DNA from 4 places in the Streptomyces sp. NPDC002958 genome. Region 3 is predicted to be linked to each of the others. Evidence: riboswitches for the same ligand, from Rfam matches in the RefSeq annotation. Region 3 holds a riboswitch; each other region holds the start of a gene.
The links. A riboswitch is a leader RNA that binds a small molecule or an ion and turns the genes downstream of it on or off. The one in region 3 is predicted to bind cyclic di-AMP.
Positions count from the first base shown of each region.

Region 1 (4,961 bases), on a different contig from region 3:
CCCCCCTCGGGCGGTCCGGAGTCACTGACCGTCGCGGTCGATCGCGGCGATGAGGTCCAACGAGTGCTGCGGCGACAGCGCGTGTGACTGCATCGTGCGGAAGGCCGAGCTGTACGCCTCAAGGTCTTCTTTCCGCTCCAGATAGAGGCTACTCGTCAAATGGTCGAGAACTACCACGTCCAGATCAGAAGTGTTCGGAAATGAGAAGATAACGAAAGGTCCGGTGAGGCCGGCATAGCCGCCGACCGAGAACGGAAGCAACTGAATCTGTACGTGGGGAAGTTGAGCCACACGGGCCAGGTGGCGCAGCTGGTTTCTCATCACTCGGCGCCCGCCGACCTCGCGCCGCAGCACCGCCTCGTCGAGGACCGCGCTCAGTCGCAGCGGCGGATCGGTCCGCAGCACACCCTGCCGGGAGAGCCGCACCTCCACCAGCGAGTCCAGCTGGCCGGCGGGTAACCCGTCCAGCGATGCCCGGGTCACCGCGCGTGCGTAGTCGGCCGTCTGAAGGAGCCCCGGTACCACCGAGGTCTCCAGGGTGCGTGCGGTCCGCGCCTGGGACTCCAGACTGATGAAGTCGCGGTACTGGGGCGGGATCAGTCCGCGATAGGCATGCCACCACCCGGTGCCGCCACCGCCCGCCGAACCCGCCAGGGTCCCCAGGAGCGTCCGCAGCTGAGCGTCGTCCACGCCGTACGCGTCCAGCAGCCGGGCCACATCGACCGGCCGCACCCCACTGACACCGGTCTCGATCCGGCTCACCTTCGACTGGTGCCAGCCGAGCATCCGCGCGGCGTCCCGACTGGTCAGTCCCGACGCATGGCGCAGACTCCGGAGCTCCTCCCCGAGCTTGCGGCGTCGTACCGCGGGGCCGTGCTGCATCTGCGGCCTCCCTCCCTTTTCTGCCGAGCGGACAGTGTGACGCCCACTGACGGTCCTGCGGGGCAGGGTTCACCGCATTGAGCGACAGATATATGCATATCTTGGTGGATCGCCATCACAGAGGGCAGCATCAGTGGCAATCTGGCGCGAAGCGCAACCGGGCCGATCGCGGGTCGGTCCGGGTGGGAAAGGGACGGCTCGCCATGGCAGACCATCAAGAAGCAAGTGTCACTCTGCCGAGCGAGCCGGTCTCGGTCTCGGTGGCCCGGAGATATGTGGCCGGAGTGCTCACCGAATGGGGCCTGGTCACCGACACGGAGTTCGCTGACGGAATCCAGCTCATCGTCTCGGAGCTGACGACCAACGCCGTCCAGCACACGTTCGGACAGTCACCCACCTTCACCGTGGACCTGAGACTGGAGCGGGAGGAGCAGCTGCATCTGGGGGTGACGGACAGTCACCCGCGCTGGCCCCGGCGGCTGCCCGCCGCCGTTCAGCAGGACAACGGGCGCGGCATGGTGATCATCCGTGGCCTGACCAAGGAGTGCGGGGGCCGGCTCACCGTCACCCCCACCGCCGACGGCGGCAAGACGGTCTGGATCGCGCTCCCGTGGAGCATCCCCGTACAGAGCTGACGGACCTCCCGATCCGTCCGCTTCCCTCTCTCAATCCGCCCGTCTCTGCTCTCTCGAGCGCACGATCACCCGCCCTCGCCGCCCGGCCGCGCTCCTGGTGGACGGGCTGGGCGGGTGGCTGCGCCGGCCGCGTACCGCCCGCACCATCGAGGGTGGCAGCGGCGCGGCGCTCACCGCGTTAAGGCTGGTACTGGTGTTCGGCCCCCTGCTGCGCTGAGAACGAGCGGATCAGTGGCGGAGACCAGCGCTTGTCCGGCGGCCGAGCGTGGAGTCCAGCGCCTGTCCGGCGGCCGGACGGTGGAGTCAAGCGCCTCCGGCGGCCGGGCAGCGGGGCCCAGGGGACTGCCCGGCGGATCACGGCACGGCCGGGACCGCGCCCCTGATCCGCCGGACAGGCATCAGCGGACCCGCCCGTAATAGACACCCTTTGTCCAGATCTTCTCCAGCCGGACCACCGCGCCGGTCCGCGGCGAGTGCCAGATCTTGCCGTGACCGGCGTAGATCCCCACGTGGTAGACGCTGCGGCCGTAATGGAAGAAGACCAGATCGCCGCGTTTCCTGCGCGAGGGCTTGATATGGCGGGACTTGTTGTACTGCTGCTGGGCCGTGCGGGGGAGCTTCTTGCCCGCCTTCTTGAACGAATAGGCCGTCAGGCCCGAGCAGTCGAAGCGGTTGGGGCCCGTGGCCCCCCACCTGTACGGCGATCCTTTCTTCGACGCGGCGATGTTGAGTGCCTTCATCGAGAGAGTCGCTGCCTGGGCTTCTGTCGCGGCGCCCGGGGCCAGTATGGTGCCGCCGACGGCGGCCAGAGTCAGAACCGAGGCCGTACCGGCCCGGGCGAGCAGAGACGGGACATGAACCTGCGCAGCCATGCGCAACCCTTCGTCAGCCGCCTGTGAAGGATGACCTGTCGGGTTCGGGCTGGCGAAGTTGCCCGGCCGCGCTCGGCGGCTTCACCCCGAGGGTCGACCGGTGATCCGGCCGACCCGTTGTGCTCGGGTCCTCCACTCCTGCCGATCCACTTCTGTCGACCAGGCATCCGGACAGCGGCAGGACTCGGCGTCCGCCCGGACCGCCCCGCCGCGGTGGCGGGGGCTTGTCGTCCCAGGGATCTTGACTCACCTGCTGCCGGATTTCCGAGGGAGAACAGCGATATGTGTGGTTCCTCGCGACTGCACCGTTCGGGTGGACTTGATGATTTCGACGGCCGAGCCGGTTACTCGGACCGGCGTCGTACCAGGGGTGGAATGAAGGATTCCGCTCACTGGCCACGCGGAATACGCAAGTTGAGCTATCCCTCGTGAGGGGGAGTTTCTACGCCGAATGAGCGAGGAATTTCGAATTGCCTGCCGGGCGTGTCGAGCAGGGGAGTTGAGCGAAGCTGGTGGGAAGCGGGTGGAGTGAGTTGAGCGAGCCCCGTCGGGGGTGGGATCAGGGGGAGCTGACCGGTCCCTGCCGGGCGTGGAGACGAAGGGGCCGATCAACTCGTGGGAGCGGGGGGTACGGTGACGCGTCCGGCCCGCTGTTCCCCGTCGAGCACACGCAGCGCCCGCGCCAGGGTGGCGGCATGGATCCGCGTCTCGCCGCGCTCGTGCATCAGCGTGAGGGCGTCGCGCAGCGCACCCGCCCGTGAGACCAGCGCCTGTGCGGCGCGTAGTGCGCCGTAGGTGTCGCTGCCACGGGCCGGGTTGATCCGGCCCAGTTGATCGAGGACTTCGAGATAGCAGTCGATGAACTCCCCCTCGGCGCGCGTCAGTGCGGGGAGCGGCGGCAACTCCGGTGGCTGCACCTGGCGTTCACCTCGCACTGTGCGGCGGGAGCGATGACATTCGGTTCTCCATGATGTGGTCCACCAGGCCGTACGCCTTGGCGCCCGGCGCGTCGAGAATGAGGTCGCGCTCGATGTCGGAGGCGATCTGCTCGGCGCTGCGGCCCGTGTGACGGGCCAACATTGCGGTGAGCATCTCGCGGACCCGCTCCAGTTCCTGTGCCTCGATCTCCAGATCGGACGGCTGGCCCTGCACCGGCTCGGTGAGCGCGGGCTGCTGTACGACGACCCGGGCCCCGGGCAGTGCGTGCCGTCGGCCGGGAGCGCCTGCGGCGAGCAGTGTCGACGCACAGGAACCGGCCTGGCCGAGGCAGTAGGTCTCCACCTCGCAGGTGAGGTACTCCATCGTGTCGTAGATCGCGGACATGGCTCCGAACGATCCGCCGGGGGAGTTGATGTAGAGGGAGATGGGCCGGTCCGGGGCGGCGTGTTCCAGATACATGAACTGGGCGATCAGATCGTTGGCCACGGTGTCGTCGACCGGCGTGCCGAGGAAGACGATCCGTTCGGCGAGCAGCTTGGAGTACGGGTCGAGGGTCCGCGTCCCGTTGGTCGTGCGCTCGGTGAACTCGGGCAGTACGTAGCGGGCGGTGGGTCGGAACAGCATGGCGATGCCTCTCCTCCGGGGTTGTGCGGGGCCTGCGCAAGCGTCTGTACAAAATGTACAGGACGTACAGAAGGATATAATGGAGCGTGATCCTAGTGATCCACTAAAAGTCCCAGGTCGGAGGCTGTTTTCTGTTCGCTGAGGGCGGATATCTCACCATCTCTAGACGCTTGATCATCAGGCTGCTTCGCCCTCACTGAAACCGAGTACAGAAGTGAGGTGGTCCGAGGCGACGCGGAGGTCCTCGTGGCTCGGGTGGACGTACACCCGCTTGGTGAAGGTGGCTTTGGCATGCCCGGCCCATGCGGCGAGGACGACGTCCGGCACGCCGTTGACGGCAAGAACCTCGCCGCCATTCGAAAGCCAGTCGAGGTCGCAGGCCATCCCGTCACCTTCTGGGAGGAGCTGCCGCCTTACCGGCATGGCAGCCCGACGGAGGGTGCACAACTTCTAAAAATTTCACGCCTTGGCGGCCCCCGGCTTCGAGCTTGGGTATTTGAACCCCTTCGTGCGCATCGGCGAGCGCTTGAGTGCGACAATGCCTCTTCGAAACAGAGACCGTGATTGGCTCAAGGGGCTCTATGCGGATTTGAAGAATGCGTGCGCCGAGTGCCCATCGGGACGTGCAGATTGCGCCGTGCATGGGGATGCCTGGCCCGGCAACCGACGCGTCATCCCTCGACTCCGTTGGTTCCGTGAGGTGTTCCGACGGGTTTGGACTCCGGGGACCCACGCTGGCGTAGGTATACGGAGAAGGTGGCCATGCAGGCCACTGCGAGCAGCTCGGACTGCGAAGATGTAGAGGAAGAACTGCAGGTATTCCGATTGCCAGTTCTCCGTCACGTCGACGGCGAAGTCCGAGGGGACATCAGATGGGCGCCGAACCCGGTGCGCGCGAGGCCGTTGGTCGCGAGCTGGTCGTTGAACTCCGCGCTGCGTACGCCTTCGGGCCGTCCGTCAGCACAAGGTGAAGGGCTCTCCCGTTCTGGCGGACGGAGAGTCGCTATCG
Region 1 is NZ_JBVHDS010000010.1:161,778-166,738, reverse strand. Features, by position in the region: gene ACZ3IC_RS19830 (helix-turn-helix domain-containing protein) at 22-882, opposite strand; gene ACZ3IC_RS19825 (ATP-binding protein) at 1,086-1,517, shown strand; partial or broken gene ACZ3IC_RS19820 (LysE family translocator) at 1,606-1,734, shown strand; gene ACZ3IC_RS19815 (C40 family peptidase) at 1,916-2,389, opposite strand; cyclic di-AMP (ydaO/yuaA leader) riboswitch at 2,393-2,565, opposite strand; gene ACZ3IC_RS19810 (hypothetical protein) at 2,998-3,306, opposite strand; gene ACZ3IC_RS19805 (ATP-dependent Clp protease proteolytic subunit) at 3,314-3,949, opposite strand; gene ACZ3IC_RS19800 (hypothetical protein) at 4,130-4,336, opposite strand; partial or broken gene ACZ3IC_RS19795 (DUF6766 family protein) at 4,624-4,737, opposite strand.
Region 1: another riboswitch for cyclic di-AMP. It lies ahead of ACZ3IC_RS19815 (C40 family peptidase); the one in region 3 lies ahead of ACZ3IC_RS01870 (C40 family peptidase).

Region 2 (4,961 bases), on a different contig from region 3:
TGTGTCCCTCGGGCGACAGATGGAGCCGGTCGTCGTCCCAGGCGCGCCTGTCCTGAACGGACCGGAGCGACCACAGGTCGAGGACCGGGCAGTCGTGTCGGTCGGCGATGGACCGCACATGGGCGGTGTAGGTGGCGATCTTGCCGCGCAGATGGCGCAGCACGGGAACACCACGGGTGTCGAAGCCGGTGGTGACCAGGACGGTGCCGACCGATGCGGTCAGCTCGGCGACCGCGCGCTCGAAGCGCTCGGCCACGTCGTCGGGGTCGGTGCCGGGCCTGATGATGTCATTGCCGCCCGCGCAGAAGCTCACCAGGTCGGGTGCGAGCTCCTTGGCGCGCGGCACCTGCTCCTCGACGATCTGGTCGAGGAGGCGTCCGCGTACGGCGAGATTGGCGTACCTGAAATTCCCGTGAGCGGAGCCTTCGGTGCTCGTCGCCGCATCGGAGTCCGGGAGCTGGTCCGCGAGAAGTACCGCGAAACGGTCCGCCCAGCCGACGAAGGTCCCGTCCGGGCCGGGGTCACCGACTCCCTCGGTGAAGCTGTCGCCAATCGCTGCGTACGACCCGATGACGCATTGTCGGTTGATGACGCCACGTTGGTTTTTTCTCGAATCGTCTGCCATAAACGCTTATCCTGCACCGCCGAATGTGACCTACGCGACCGTAATAAAGGGTTGACGGGTGGTGAGATGGGCCACCCTGTAAGGCTTTGGTAAAGAGGGAATAAGCGGAAGGGCGGTGCGCCGCCGCGCACCGCCCTTCCGCTTTTCTCAGGTCATGCCTTGTTGCTCAGCGTCCCTGCCGTTCGGCTCAGACGTAGATGCCGTGCGAAGCCAGGAAGGCGATCGGATCGATGTCCGAGCCGTACGCCGGGCCCGTGCGGACCTCGAAGTGCAGGTGCGGTCCGGTGGCGTTGCCGGTGGCGCCGGAAAGGCCGATCTGCTGACCGTTGCTCACGGTCTGGCCCTCGGAGACGGAGATCGAGGACAGGTGGCCGTACTGCGAGTAGTGGCCGTCGGCGTGCTTGATGACGACCTCGTTGCCGTACGCGCCACCCCAGCCGGCGCTGACGACGGTGCCGGAGGTGATGGCCTTCACGCTGGTGCCGGTGGAGACGGGGAAGTCGATCCCGGTGTGGCTGCCGCTGGACCAGTTCGAGCCGGAGGCACGGTATCCGGTGGTGTGGTTGCCGGGGACCGGGTGGCTGTAGCCGGAGCTGTTGTTCTGGTCGGCCGGGGCGGAGGTCGAGGCCTGGGACTCCGTGGCCGTAGAGGCCTCGGCCGGGGCGGACTCGGCCGGGACGGACTTCTCCGCGGCCGACGAAGGCGCCGACGGAGCCTTCGACGGGAGGGACGAGTCCGTACCGGCACCGGTGGGCGCGGAGTGGCCCCCCGCCTTGCCGTCGAGCGTCAGCTCCATGCCCGGGAAGATCAGGCTGGGGTCTTCGCCGACGACCTCGCGGTTGTCCTGGTACAGCTTCTGCCAGCCGCCCTCGATCCCCTGCTCGTCGGCGATCTTTGACAGGTAGTCACCGGAGACGACGGAGTACGTCGTGGTGGCGTCCTGCTTCTGCGCGACCGGCTTGGCCGGGGCTGCGGAGGCCGACTGCGGGGCGGCGGGGGCGGCCTGCTCCGCGGCGGCGGCGCCGGTGGCACCGAGCAGCGGCAGTGCGATGACGGCGCCGCCGGTGGCTGCGGCGGCGACGCCACGGGCGATGGTGCTGGACTTCGTACGACGGTGCTTACCCGATATGGGCATGTGGTGCTTCCTCTCCGGCGCCTACGAGGTGAGCTGTCGGGTTCGGGCTGGAGATGCCCGGCCGCGCTGAACGCGGCTTCACCCCGAGCCGGCCGGAATTCTCCGATCGGCGGCTTACCTGGTTCCCCCGCTCCTGCCACACGATGAGTGGATGTGAATTCCGGACGGCGGCAGGATTAGGCGGTCCGTCCGGATTGACGGCGACCGTAAGCGAGTCGGGACGGCAAGAACAAGCCACTGGTTCCGTACCGGAATCCGCGCCGGGAAATCGGCGCGGAATTCCGGTCACACTCCGTGGATTAAGGATCTTGAATTTCCGCGCCACGCATGGAATACCCGACCACCCCTCCTGCACGCACCGTCACGGATATGATCCCGCTCACGACAGGGCGACCATCTCCCGCGCCGGCGGGGCAAGTTATGCCAAATCGGCCTATTACGGACACGTCATGCCCGTCATCCGCGCCGGAGCCTCAGCACCCTCGCGCACACCCGGGGAAGCGCTGCACCCAGTCAGGGTGCGCGCGACAGAGATCGCTGTCGGCATTGATCATTTCCGGCTCTACCCGGATACCGAACTGCATTCCGAACCCGTGCACTTCGTCGGCAAGCGGCTTCAGTCCGCCGGAAAAGGGGTGTGGATTCGGCGTCCGGTCGCCCAGCCCTGCCCGGTCGCTGGCGCGCTGCCCGAACCATGCGTCGTCCACGACGAACAGCTCGACGCCCATCACGGCGGCGCGCTCGACGAGGGCGCGCTGCTGCTCCTGCGAGATGTCGAAGCCGGTCGCCTCCCAGGAGTTGTAGAGCACCGGCCGCAAACTCTCCGCGTCCGGGCCACATGGGCCAGCTGCCAGACATGCCAGGCCCGGCTCGCCCCGCCGAATCCCTCCACACTCCACAGGCCGGCGAAGACGGGTGTGACGTACGACTCCCCCGGTGCGAGCAGCAGCAGCCCCGCGTCGTCGCAGCCGGCACCACCGGTGATCTGCACCAGCCCGTCGGAGAGCCGCTGTACGGAGATCCGCCACGCCCCGGACCAGCCGAGCGCAACCGGGGCCACCCTCCACCGGGTACTCCTCACGGCCGTCGAGCGGGGATTCAAAACCCCTGAAGGGCGACTCGGGCGCTGCGGTCAGGGGCTTCGGCGGCGGCGTGGGGGATCCGCGACCCCCGGTGCAGATGGACCAGCTCATCCCGTTCGGTGAGGGCGCAGTGCGTACTGCTGCTCGCCCCGGCGAGCAACCAGGTCCAGCCCTTGTCGCCAGCCTTGACCATCACCCCCACATTCCAACATTTTCGCACATCATCGATCATCGCCGGGATGGCGGGCAATGACCCTGCACGGAATTCACCGGGCAAATTCGCCGCAGGGGCACCGGGGTTCACGGAAGTGTCGACAAGCGAAGGCCGAGATGATTGCCTGAGGAATCAATGTCGTATCGTCGCGGAAGTGGCCTCGTCGGCGACTCGCGTCGACGCCAGACACTCCAGGAGTCACTGTGACGCAGCAGTTGCCGCAGGTCCCGTCGGCGGAACCCGAGCTGACGGGTGTCCGCAACTTCCGTGATGTGGGCGGGCTGCCCACCGTGGACGGCCGGCGGGTGCGGCATGGACGGCTCTTCCGCAGCGGTCACCTCGCGCACGCCACCGCCGAGGACGCCGCCTTCCTCGGCGGCCTCGGTCTGCACACGGTCTTCGACTTCCGCAATGCGGCCGACCACCGGCTCGACGGCCTGGACGTGGAGCTGCCGGGCGTACGGAATCTGAGCATCCCGCTCTCCGACCCCGCGGACGGCGCCGAGTTCTGGCGGATGGTCCGCGACGGCGACCTCGACCAGCTGCGCTCCATCCTCGCCGGCGGCAAGGGAACGAACCGGATGATCGCCTCGTATCGCGCGATCATCCGAGACCGTACCGCTGAGCACAGCCGGGTCCTGCACGCCCTGGCCGAGGACAGTGTTCCGGCGTTGATGCACTGCGCGGCGGGCAAGGACCGGGCCGGTCTGTCGATCGCGGTGTCATTGCTCGCGGTCGGCGTCGAGCGCGACGCCATCGAGGCCGACTACCTCAAGTCCAACGACGCCCACCGCCGCTACAAGGTGCACCGCAGCGACACCTCGGCGGACGGCATGTCGGCCGAGGTGATGGAGCTGCTCAATCCGCTCTTCGGCGCCCATGCCGACTACCTCGCCGCGGTCTTCGCCACCATCGAGGAGACCTGGGGCGGCACGGAGCGCTATTTCTCCGAGGGCCTGAAGCTCGCTCCGCAGACCCGTGAGCGGCTGCGTGACCGGCTCCTCGACGAGGCGTAGCCGGACCCGCCCGTCGGCGGTGGTCAGCCCTCGCCGGCCACCGCGAAGAGCAGGTAGAGGAAGGCGGCGAAGATGTGTCCGGCGATGAGATAGGCGAACAGCCGGATCACCACGCCGCGCGGAAACTTCCGCTCCTGGGCTTCGTATGTCTTCTTGGACCCGAGCGGGTCGAAGTTTTCTGAATCGGACATGACAGTCCTCTCTGGCGACCGGGGAACCCGGTCTCAGCGACGGTGGATGCCGCTGCCGAGACACAGCTCGGCAGCGGGGCTCTGCAGCAGGGTGTGGACGAAGAGCAACTCGGCACCGTCGCGGTCGACGGCCGCGATCCGGTGCGGGGTGAGCGAGTCGAAGTGCGCACTGTCGCCAGGGAGGAGATCGTGCACGGTCTCCCCGAGTGTGACCCGGAGGTGCCCGACGAGCACATACAGCCACTCCTCGCCGGGATGGACGCGCACGAGATCACCCTGTGCGCCGTACGGAACCCGGACACGGAGCGCCTGCATCGCCCGGCCGGATCCCCCGGCCTGCTGATACATCCAGCCGTCGGCCTCGGCCCCTTCGAACCTACCGCCGCGGATGATCGCCTCACGTTCCGGAGGGGTCTCGCCGAGCAGTTCGGAAACCGTCGTACCGTAGATCCTGGCAAGACCGAGGAGCATCGGCAGTGAAGGCTGCCGACGACCCGTTTCGAGCCGGGACAGATGGGCGGGCGAGAGCCCCGCCCGCTGTGCGGCGGTCTCCAGGGTGAGACCACGGTTGCGGCGCAGATCGCGCAGACGTGGCGCGACTCCGGGCAGCTCGTCGGCCGACCCCCCGTCTGGAGTGTTCATGTACCCATTGGGCCAGGATCTTTCCTCTGAGGCAAATTTCTTACCTCAGAGGCAAA
Region 2 is NZ_JBVHDS010000011.1:72,332-77,292, forward strand. Features, by position in the region: gene ACZ3IC_RS20680 (SGNH/GDSL hydrolase family protein) at 1-625, opposite strand, end outside; gene ACZ3IC_RS20685 (M23 family metallopeptidase) at 813-1,760, opposite strand; cyclic di-AMP (ydaO/yuaA leader) riboswitch at 1,764-1,920, opposite strand; partial or broken gene ACZ3IC_RS20690 (alpha-galactosidase) at 2,243-3,035, opposite strand; gene ACZ3IC_RS20695 (tyrosine-protein phosphatase) at 3,260-4,072, shown strand; gene ACZ3IC_RS20700 (DUF6126 family protein) at 4,096-4,263, opposite strand; gene ACZ3IC_RS20705 (helix-turn-helix domain-containing protein) at 4,297-4,905, opposite strand.
Region 2: another riboswitch for cyclic di-AMP. It lies ahead of ACZ3IC_RS20685 (M23 family metallopeptidase); the one in region 3 lies ahead of ACZ3IC_RS01870 (C40 family peptidase).

Region 3 (4,961 bases):
TGTCCTGGTACTCGTCGACCAGGACGTGCCGGAAGCGGCGGCGGTAGTGCTCGGCGACATCGGGAAACGCCTGGAGCAGATGGACCGTCGTCATGATGATGTCGTCGAAGTCCAGCGCGTTGGCCTCGCGCAGCCGGGACTGGTACATCGCGTAGGCCTGGGCAAGGGTCTTCTCGAAGCCGTCCGCGGCCTGGCCGGCGAAGATCTCCTCGTCGATCAGTTCGTTCTTCAGGTTGGAGACCTTGGCCGTGAACGACTTCGGTGGGAAGCGCTTCGGGTCGAGGTCGAGATCGCGGCAGACCAGGGCCATCAGCCGCTTGGAGTCGGCGGCGTCGTAGATCGAGAACGACGAGGTGAAGCCGAGCTTCTTCGATTCGCGGCGCAGGATGCGTACGCACGCGCTGTGGAAGGTCATGACCCAGATGGCGTTGGCGCGCGGTCCGACGAGCTGCTCGACACGCTCCTTCATCTCGCCCGCGGCCTTGTTGGTGAAGGTGATCGCCAGGATCTGGCCGGGGTGCACCCCGCGCTCGGCGAGGAGGTGGGCGATCCGGTGGGTCAGCACCCGGGTCTTGCCGGAACCCGCTCCGGCGACGATGAGCAGGGGGGAGCCCGCGTGGACCACGGCGGCGCGCTGTTCGGTGTTCAGCCCGTCGAGGAGCGCCGCGGAGTCGATGACGGGGCGGTGCGCGCCGTCGCGGTAGTACGCGTCCCTCGGCGGCGGGGGCCCGTCGAACACGCCCGCGAAGAGGTCCTCCGGCACCGCTTCGGGTGCGGAGTCCTCGGGGGGCGGCGGGGGCTCTTCCTCCGAGTGCTGGAGGCCGGCCAGGAAGCTGTCGTCAAAGAGGCTGCTCATCGCTTGTCGAGTCTAGGCCGCCGCACCGACACCCGGCGGCCGCATGGCGCACCGCGCCCGACGGGAGGGCACACAACGAGAGCGTGCACCCACGCCGCGTAAGGGATTCCGGGCCCTTGCCCGCCCCTGCCGCCCCACTTCGCCGAGATCACGAAAATGTATCGGGCATATCGAACATCAACCTTCACAGCAGCATCATGGTTTGGCTAGCGTGCTCGACCGGGCGGCCCGTACCCCCTGAGGCGAACCACGCCGACCGGGCGCCCGCGCCGAATCCGGGCTGCCCACGCGGGAGTTCGGAACCGGGGACCCATGCGCAGCAACGGGGTGAATCGGTCCTTATCCCCACTCGGACCGTAGGGCAGCCTTCCGTTCCGCCCGAACCCGACAGCTAACCCGGTAGGCGGTCCACGGAAGGAGATGCCGACCTTGGCGTCGCATCGCAAACCGCGCACCCGGGTGCGCACCACCACACCGGCCATCGGGCTCACGACGGCCGCTCTGGCATCCGTGACCCTGCTCTCCACGCAGAGCGCCACGGCCGCGCCCTCTCCGAAGCCCAGCATCGAGGACGTCCAGAAGAAGGTCGACGACCTCTACCGGCAGGCGGGCGCCGCGACCCAGCAGTACAACCGGGCGAAGGAAGCCTCCGCCACCCAGCGCGCCAAGGTCGACTCCCTGCTGGAGGACGTGGCGAAGCGCGCCGACAAGCTCAACGACGCCCGCAGGACTCTCGGCGCCTACGCGGCCGCGCAGTACCGCACGGGCTCCATCGCGCCGAGCACCACCTTCCTCCTGGCCGACGACCCGCAGTCGTACTTCGACCAGAACCAGCTGATGAGCCGGCTGACCGGTCAGCAGCAGAAGGCGGTCACGGACTTCCGTACGCAGCAGGCCAAGGCGTCGAAGGAGCGGGCCGAAGCGGTGCAGAGTTTGGAGACGCTGACCGCGACGCAGACCACGCTGCGCACCAGCAAGCAGAACGTCCAGGAGAAGCTGGGCGAGGCGCGCGCGATGCTGTCGGAGCTGACCGCCGAGGAGAAGGCGCGGCTCGCGGCGCTGGAGCGCGAGAAGGAGGCGGAGGCCAAGCGCAAGGCGCAGGAGCTGGCGCAGCAGCAGGCCGCTGCCAAGGCGGAGGCGGACCGCAAGGCCGCGGAGGCCGCGAAGGAGGCGGAATCCGGCAGCGGTACGGGAACGGGCACGGAAACCGGCACCGGAACGGGCTCGGACACCAGCGACACCACCAAGGCGGAGAAGGTCATCGCCTTCGCCACGGCCCAGATCGGCAAGCCGTACGTCTGGGGCGCGACGGGCCCCTCCTCGTACGACTGCTCCGGGCTCACCCAGGCCGCGTGGAAGGCCGCGGGCGTCGACATCCCGCGCACCACCTGGGACCAAGTGGAGACAGGCACCCGGGTCGCCACGGCGGATCTGCGGCCGGGCGACCTCGTGTTCTTCTACGACGACATCAGCCACGTCGGCATCTACAAGGGCGACGGAATGATGATCCACGCACCGAAGCCGGGGGCGAATGTGCGCGAGGAGTCGATCTACTACATGCCGATCTACGGCAGCGTGCGACCGGCGTAGCGGCTCACGCCGCCATCCCCTCGGCTGCCGGTCACCGGGCGGGCCCGGGTCCGGGCCCGCCCGGTGACGCAGGGCCGGCCTGGCCGGCTCATGTCCAGAGCGTGGCGATGAAGATGTTGGCGATCGTCAGGCCGCCCACTGCCGCGAAGGCGCCCTTGTCGACCTTCTCCTCGTCCCTCTTGACGTAGACGAGCGCGAGGATCACGACCAGGAGCAGCAGCTTGACCCCGATCTTGATGTTGTTCACGTGATGGCCGTCGGCCTCGTTGAGCCCGACCAGTGCGACACCGGTGACCAGCATCGTCAGCGCACCGTGCAGCATCGCCGGGACGAACCGGGCCGTGCCCGCGCCCATCGCCTTCATCTGGGTCAGGAAACCGCCCAGCAGAGAGGCGATGCCGATGATGTGCAGGGCGACGAAGACATTGATGAGTACGTCCATGGGTCCGCAGCCTAGCCTTGCCCATATCACCACTCCGCAGGCAGGTGCGACTTACTGGCACTTTACTCACGCCTGCACCTATTGCCCGACTTTGATGCAATTTTTTCGATCAGCTAGCGACAGTGTCGCGCTAAATTCAGGCAATAGGCGTCATTGCGACTCTTCCCCCTGTCCCGGGTTTAGCGTCCTGACCAGGTGACCGGCTTCACCGCCGCTCCGCAGCCGGACGGCAGGCCGGTCACCCCGCCGAGAGGTCCGGCGGCGGGCCGCTCCCCTGTTGGCGACCCGCCGCCGGACCTCGGGCGGGCCCGCCGGTAGTCCCCGACGGGCAGTCGTCAGGAAGGACGCACGCCCCCGTGGCAGCGCATCGGAAACCCAAGCAGCGCCCGTACACCGGCTCTGCTGCCCGCACCGCAGCCACCCTCGCCCTTGCCGGGGCCGCCACCGCTGCCGCCCTGCCCGGCTCCGCGCACGCCGACCCCCAGCGCACCCCCGCCCAGGTCAGGGCAGAGGTGGACCGGCTGTACCACGACGCGGAAGTCGCCACCGAGCAGTACAACGGCGCGAAGGAGAAGGCGACCGCCGCCGCCGATGCCGTCGACTCACTGCGCGACGAGGCCGCCCGCGGGACCGAGCGCCTCAACGCCTCGCGCAACGCGCTGGGCTCCCTCGCCGCCGCCCAGTACCGCACCGGCGGCCTCGATCCGTCCGTGCAGCTGGCGCTCTCCTCCGACCCCGACCAGTATCTGGAGCGCGCCTCGTACGTGGACCGGATCGGCGACCGCCAGGCCGCCGAGGTCGACGGGGTGGAGCGCCAGGTCGCCCGGATCGACCAGCTGCGCTCGCAGGCCAGGGGAAAGCTGGCGGCGCTGACGGCGCGCCAGGCCGAGCTGAAGAAGCACAAGGCGACGATCAGGACCAAACTGGCCGACGCGCAGCGGCTCCTCGCCACGCTGTCCCCGGCCGACCGGGCCGCCTATGAAGGCTCGGACGGTACGCGTTCCGCCCGCGGCACCGCGCGCGGCTCTGTCCAGGCACCGAACGCCCGTGCCGCCGAGGCCGTCGCGTTCGCGTACGGGGCGCTCGGCAAGCCGTACGTCTGGGGCGCGACCGGCCCCTCCTCGTTCGACTGCTCCGGGCTCACCCAGGCAGCCTGGCGCTCCGCCGGCGTCTCGCTCCCCCGGACCACGTACACCCAGATCAATGCCGGACGACACATCCCGCGCTCCGAACTCGCCCCGGGCGACCTCGTGTTCTTCTACTCCGGCATCAGCCATGTCGGGCTCTACATCGGCAACGGCCAGATGATCCACGCCCCGCGCCCGGGAGCACCGGTCCGGATCGCGCCGATCGACCAGATGCCCTTCGCCGGAGCGACCCGGGTGGCATAGGCTCCCGACGCCGGGCCGGGCCGTCCCGCAGCCGGAGCAGCCCGCCCGACGCCGTCTGAACGAGCCCCGCCAAGACTGCGCGGAGCCCCGCGGGGCTCAGACCAGCCGTCGCGCCGTCGCCCATCGGGTCAGCTCGTGCCGGTTCGACAGCTGGAGTTTCCGCAGCACCGCCGAGACATGCGACTCGACCGTCTTCACCGAGATGAACAGCTGCTTGGCGATCTCCTTGTACGCATATCCGCGGGCGATCAGCCTCAGCACCTCGCGCTCGCGCTGCGTCAACCGGTCCAGGTCCTCGTCGACCGGCGGTGCGTCCGTGGAGGCGAAGGCGTCGAGGACGAAGCCGGCCAGCCGGGGCGAGAACACCGCGTCGCCGTCCTGGACCCGGAAGACCGAGTCGACCAGGTCCGTGCCGGTGATGGTCTTGGTGACATAGCCGCGGGCGCCACCGCGGATGACACCGATGACGTCCTCGGCGGCGTCCGAGACGGACAGTGCCAGGAACCGCACCGGGTTCTCGACGGCACCCATCAGCGGGGCGCAGCGGCGCAGCACCTCGACACCGCCGCCACCGGGCAGGTGGACATCGAGGAGGACGACCTCGGGGCGGGTCGCCGTGATGACGGTGACCGCCTGGTCGACATCGGCGGCCTCGCCGACCACCTCGACGCCCGTCTCCTCG
Region 3 is NZ_JBVHDS010000001.1:387,285-392,245, reverse strand. Features, by position in the region: gene pcrA (DNA helicase PcrA) at 1-856, opposite strand, end outside; cyclic di-AMP (ydaO/yuaA leader) riboswitch at 1,114-1,278, shown strand; gene ACZ3IC_RS01870 (C40 family peptidase) at 1,277-2,446, shown strand; gene ACZ3IC_RS01865 (hypothetical protein) at 2,535-2,888, opposite strand; gene ACZ3IC_RS01860 (C40 family peptidase) at 3,245-4,279, shown strand; gene ACZ3IC_RS01855 (LuxR C-terminal-related transcriptional regulator) at 4,376-4,961, opposite strand, start outside.

Region 4 (4,961 bases), on a different contig from region 3:
CCATGGAGAATCAGCGCGACGTCGTCAAGAACGAGCGTCGCCAGCGCTACGACAACGTCCCCTACGGCACGGCGTTCGAGAAACTGACGGCACTGGCCTACCCCGAGGGCCACCCGTACCACCACACACCGATCGGTTCGATGGCCGACCTGGACGCCGCGACCCTCGAGGACGCGCGCAGCTTCTTCCGTACGTACTACGCTCCCAACAACGCGGTGCTCTCGGTCGTCGGTGACATCGACCCCGAGCAGACGCTCGCCTGGATCGAGAAGTACTTCGGCTCCATCCCGTCCCACGACGGCAAGCAGCCGCCGCGCGACGGCACGCTCCCCGAGATCATCGGCGAGCAGCTGCGCGAAGAGGTGCACGAGGAGGTCCCGGCGCGGGCGCTGATGGCCGCCTACCGGCTGCCGCACGACGGCACCCGTGAGTGCGACGCGGCAGACCTCGCGCTGACCGTGCTCGGCGGCGGCGAGTCGTCGCGGCTGCACAACCGGCTGGTCCGCCGTGACCGGACGGCTGTGGCGGCCGGGTTCGGGCTGCTGCGGCTGGCCGGTGCGCCCTCGCTCGGCTGGCTGGACGTCAAGACGTCCGGCGGCGTCGAGGTGCCGCAGATCGAGGCCGCGGTCGATGAGGAGCTCGCCCGGTTCGCCGCCGAGGGCCCCACGCCCGAGGAAATGGAGCGTGCGCAGGCCCAGTTGGAGCGCGAATGGCTGGACCGGCTCGGTACGGTCGCGGGCCGCGCCGACGAACTCTGCCGGTTCACCGTGCTGTTCGGCGACCCGCAGCTCGCCCTGACCGCCGTGCAGCGGGTGCTCGATGTCACCGCGGAAGAGGTCCAGGCGGTCGCCAAGGCCCAGCTGCGCCCCGACAACCGGGCGGTGCTGGTCTACGAGCCGGTCGAATCGGCCGAGCCCGCGGACGCAGCGGACACCGATGAGACCGACGCCGAAGAGACCGACGCGCACGAAGGAGCGGACAAGTGACCGACGCTGCCGCGACTGGAGTTTCCATGCAGTACCACCCGCAGCCGGCCCCCGGCGTCGCCCGCCCCTGGGCCTTTCCCGCGCCGGAGCGTGGCGCCCTGCCCAACGGCCTCACGGTGCTGCGCTGTCACCGCCCCGGCCAGCAGGTGGTGGCGGTCGAGATCTTCCTCGACGCCCCGCTGGACGCAGAGCCCGAGGGGCTCGACGGTGTGGCCACGATCATGTCGCGGGCGCTGTCCGAGGGCACCGACAAGCACACCGCCGAGGAGTTTGCCGCCGAGCTGGAGCGCTGCGGCGCCACCCTCGACGCGCACGCCGACCACCCCGGCGTCCGGGTCTCCCTGGAGGTCCCGGCCTCCCGGCTGGCGAAGGCACTCGCACTGGTCGCCGAGGCCCTGCGGGCGCCCGCCTTCGCCGACAGCGAGATCGAACGGCTGGTACGCAACCGGCTCGACGAGATTCCGCACGAGCAGGCCAACCCGGCCCGGCGCGCCGCCAAGCAGCTCTCCAAGGAGCTCTTCCCGGCCACGGCGCGGATGTCGCGCCCACGCCAGGGCACCGAGGAGACGGTGGAGCGGATCGACTCGGCAGCCGTGCGCGCCTTCTTCGATGCCCACATCCGGCCGTCCACGGCGACCGCCGTGGTCGTCGGTGACCTCACCGGCATCGACCTGGACGCCCTGCTCGCCGACACCATCGGCGACTGGTCCGGGGACACCACCGAGCCCCGCCCCGCCCCGCCGATCACCGCGGACGACACCGGCCGCGTGGTGATCGTCGATCGTCAGGGCGCGGTGCAGACGCAGTTGCTGATCGGCCGGATCGGCGCCGACCGTCACGACAGCGTGTGGCCGGCCCAGGTGCTCGGCACCTACTGCCTGGGCGGCACGCTCACCTCCCGGCTGGACCGTGTGCTGCGCGAGGAGAAGGGCTACACCTACGGCGTACGGGCCTTCGCCCAGGTGCTGCGGTCGTCGGCCCCGGATTCCGCCTCGGGGGCGACCGGTGCCGCAATGCTCGCCATCAGCGGATCGGTGGACACGGAGTCCACCGGACCGGCGCTGAAGGACCTGTGGACTGTCCTTCGGACCCTCGCGGCCGAGGGGCTGACCGATGAAGAGCGCGAGACGGCCGTGCAGAACCTCGTGGGTGTCGCACCGCTGAAGTTCGAGACGGCGGCCTCCGTCGCGGGCACCCTCGCCGACCAGGTCGAGCAGCACCTCCCGGACGACTACCAGGCACAGCTGTACGCCCGGCTCGCGGAGACCGGCACGGTCGAGGCGACCGCAGCGGTGGTCAACGCCTTCCCGGACGACCGGCTGGTCACGGTCCTCGTCGGTGACGCGGCACAGATCGAGGAGCCGGTCCGGGCGCTGGGCATCGGAGAGGTGTCGGTGGTCGCCGGCTGACGGGCGCACCCGTCGTGGACGACGGACGACCGTCCGGCCCGACGCGGGCGACGGCGGACCGACCGACTCGACGCGGGCGACGGCGGACCTGTCCCGTGTGACAGTGCACAGGTCGACTGGCACGGTCGACCGAGCGCCCCCGCCGACCGGTCCATTGGCCCGTCATATGCCCGCATAACGGGACAAAAGGGAAAACCCTTGTGAGCTAGATCTCGCAGGGGTCTTCCCTTTTGTCCGTTTTAGAGGGGAGGTTGCCTGTCTGCCCTGTGGGATGCGCTACAAAACGGCCTGTCCGTTTGGTGAATGAATGTGCTCCCGCTTAGCGTCGGCTCGGCTGCCTGTCACTCGTATGCCGCAACCGCGACGTACCGGGCAGCCATCGCCGAGTCCCCGTCAGGCGCGAGCCTGGGGAGCCGGGGACCCACGCAGTCCCTGGGGTGAATCGGATGTCTGAGCCTCGATGAGGCCGGGGTGTCCGTAGGAGACCTTCCTGCTCCGAACCCGTCAGCTAACCCGGTAGGCGAGAAGGAAGGAAAGGACCAGCCACTTCATGGCGTTCACCCGTGCCACCGGGAAGCATCGTGCCGCGAGCCGACTGACGCGCAGGAGCGCGAAGATCGCCGGCGTCGCGGCTCTGGCCACCACCGGCGTCATCGGCGGCATGGCCTCACCGGCCCTCGCCGCGGGCGCCGAGGCCCCCTCTGTCGTCGAGACCGGTCTGAGTCAGGTCATGGCTATCGACGGTGCGCTCGCCGACCAGATCGCCGCCCAGGCCGACGACCAGAAGCACCAGGCCGATGTCGCGGCGAAGGCGAAGGCGAAGGCGGAGGCCAAGAAGAAGGCCGAAGCCAAGAAGAAGGCAGAGGCCAAGGCCGAAGCGGAGCGCGCGGCCGAAGCGCGCGCCGAGGAGGCACGTGCGGAGAAGGCGCGTGCCGCCCGGTCCGCCGAGCGCGCCCGCCTGAACTCCTTCCAGCTCCCGGTCGCCGGTTCGTACGTCACCACCGGCTACAAGTCCGGCGGCTCGCTCTGGTCCTCCGGCAGCCACTCGGGCGTCGACTTCCAGGCCGCGTCCGGCAGCTCCGTCGTCGCCGTCGGCGCCGGTACGGTCGTGGAGGCCGGCTGGGGCGGCGCGTACGGCAACAACATCGTGCTCCGGATGGCGGACGGCACGTACACGCAGTACGGCCACCTCTCCTCGATCGGCGTCTCCGTCGGGCAGAGCGTCGGTGCGGGCCAGCAGATCGGCCTCTCCGGCTCCACCGGCAACTCCACCGGGCCGCACCTCCACTTCGAGGCCCGGACCACGCCGTCGTACGGCTCCGACATGGACCCCGTCGCGTACCTGCGCGCCCACGGCGTCAGTGTCTGATCGACGCTCCACCCGCAGTACCGCTTCGAAGGCCCCGGCACACGCCGGGGCCTTCGCCGTGTCCGGCCTCCGTGTCCGCCCGGCGTCCCACCCGCAGTACCTGCCCGCCGAACCGCCTTGCGGCCAAAAGATATTCATGAATTTCCACCCGTCCCGGATGGGGAAAGCGAAAGAGCCGCGGCCCCGAATCAGGGTGCCGCGGCTCTTTCGCAGAAAATGGTTCAGACGGTCTCCGGAAGCTCGTCGAGCCCTTCGGCGACCAGCTTTGCCAGACGGTCCAGGGCGGCTTCGGAGTCGTCGGCCTCGGATGCGAGGACAATCTCCTCGCCACCGTGCGCGCCGAGACCGAGCACCGCGAGCATGGAGGCGGCGTTCACCGGGTTGCCATCGGCCTTGGAGATCGTCACGGGGACGCCGGAAGCCGTGGCGGCACGGACGAAGATGGAAGCGGGGCGGGCGTGCAGGCCCTCGGCCCAACCGACCTTGACGCGGCGCTCAGCCATGGTTCTGCCCTTCACGAATCAATGGTTGTCTAGACCAGTCTCTCATGCAGTGCGCGATGCTCCGGCCGACCCGCGAGACGGCCCGCAACCCGTGCTGTACCGCCGATCGGCCCCCTCAGACTGACCCGGCCCCAAGACCTACGCGACCGCTGGCGGAGTCGTAGTCTTTGCCCATGCAGTCCTCGCCGGAGCAGAGTCCGCATCACGCGTACCCCGACCACTGGGAAGCGGACGTGGTTCTCCGTGACGGAGGAACCGCGCGGATCAGGCCCATCACCACGGACGACGCCGAACGACTGGTCAGCTTCTACGAGCAGGTCTCCGACGAGTCGAAGTACTACCGCTTCTTCGCGCCGTACCCGCGTCTGTCCGACAGGGACGTGCACCGCTTCACCCATCACGACTACGTCGACCGGGTGGGGCTCGCGGTCACCATCGGCGGCGAGTTCATCGCGACCGTCCGCTACGACCGGATCGACGAGCGGGGCAGGCCCGCCTCCGCGCCCGCCGACGAGGCCGAAGTCGCCTTCCTCGTGCAGGACGCGCATCAGGGCCGGGGCGTGGCCTCGGCACTCCTCGAACACATCGCGGCCGTCGCCCGCGAACGCGGCATCCGCCGCTTCGCGGCAGAGGTGCTGCCCGCCAACCACAAGATGATCAAGGTGTTCCGGGACGCCGGGTACACCCAGCAGCG
Region 4 is NZ_JBVHDS010000013.1:42,232-47,192, reverse strand. Features, by position in the region: gene ACZ3IC_RS22310 (M16 family metallopeptidase) at 1-986, shown strand, start outside; gene ACZ3IC_RS22305 (M16 family metallopeptidase) at 1,013-2,395, shown strand; cyclic di-AMP (ydaO/yuaA leader) riboswitch at 2,766-2,932, shown strand; gene ACZ3IC_RS22300 (M23 family metallopeptidase) at 2,946-3,764, shown strand; gene ACZ3IC_RS22295 (HPr family phosphocarrier protein) at 3,986-4,267, opposite strand; gene ACZ3IC_RS22290 (bifunctional acetate--CoA ligase family protein/GNAT family N-acetyltransferase) at 4,441-4,961, shown strand, end outside.
Region 4: another riboswitch for cyclic di-AMP. It lies ahead of ACZ3IC_RS22300 (M23 family metallopeptidase); the one in region 3 lies ahead of ACZ3IC_RS01870 (C40 family peptidase).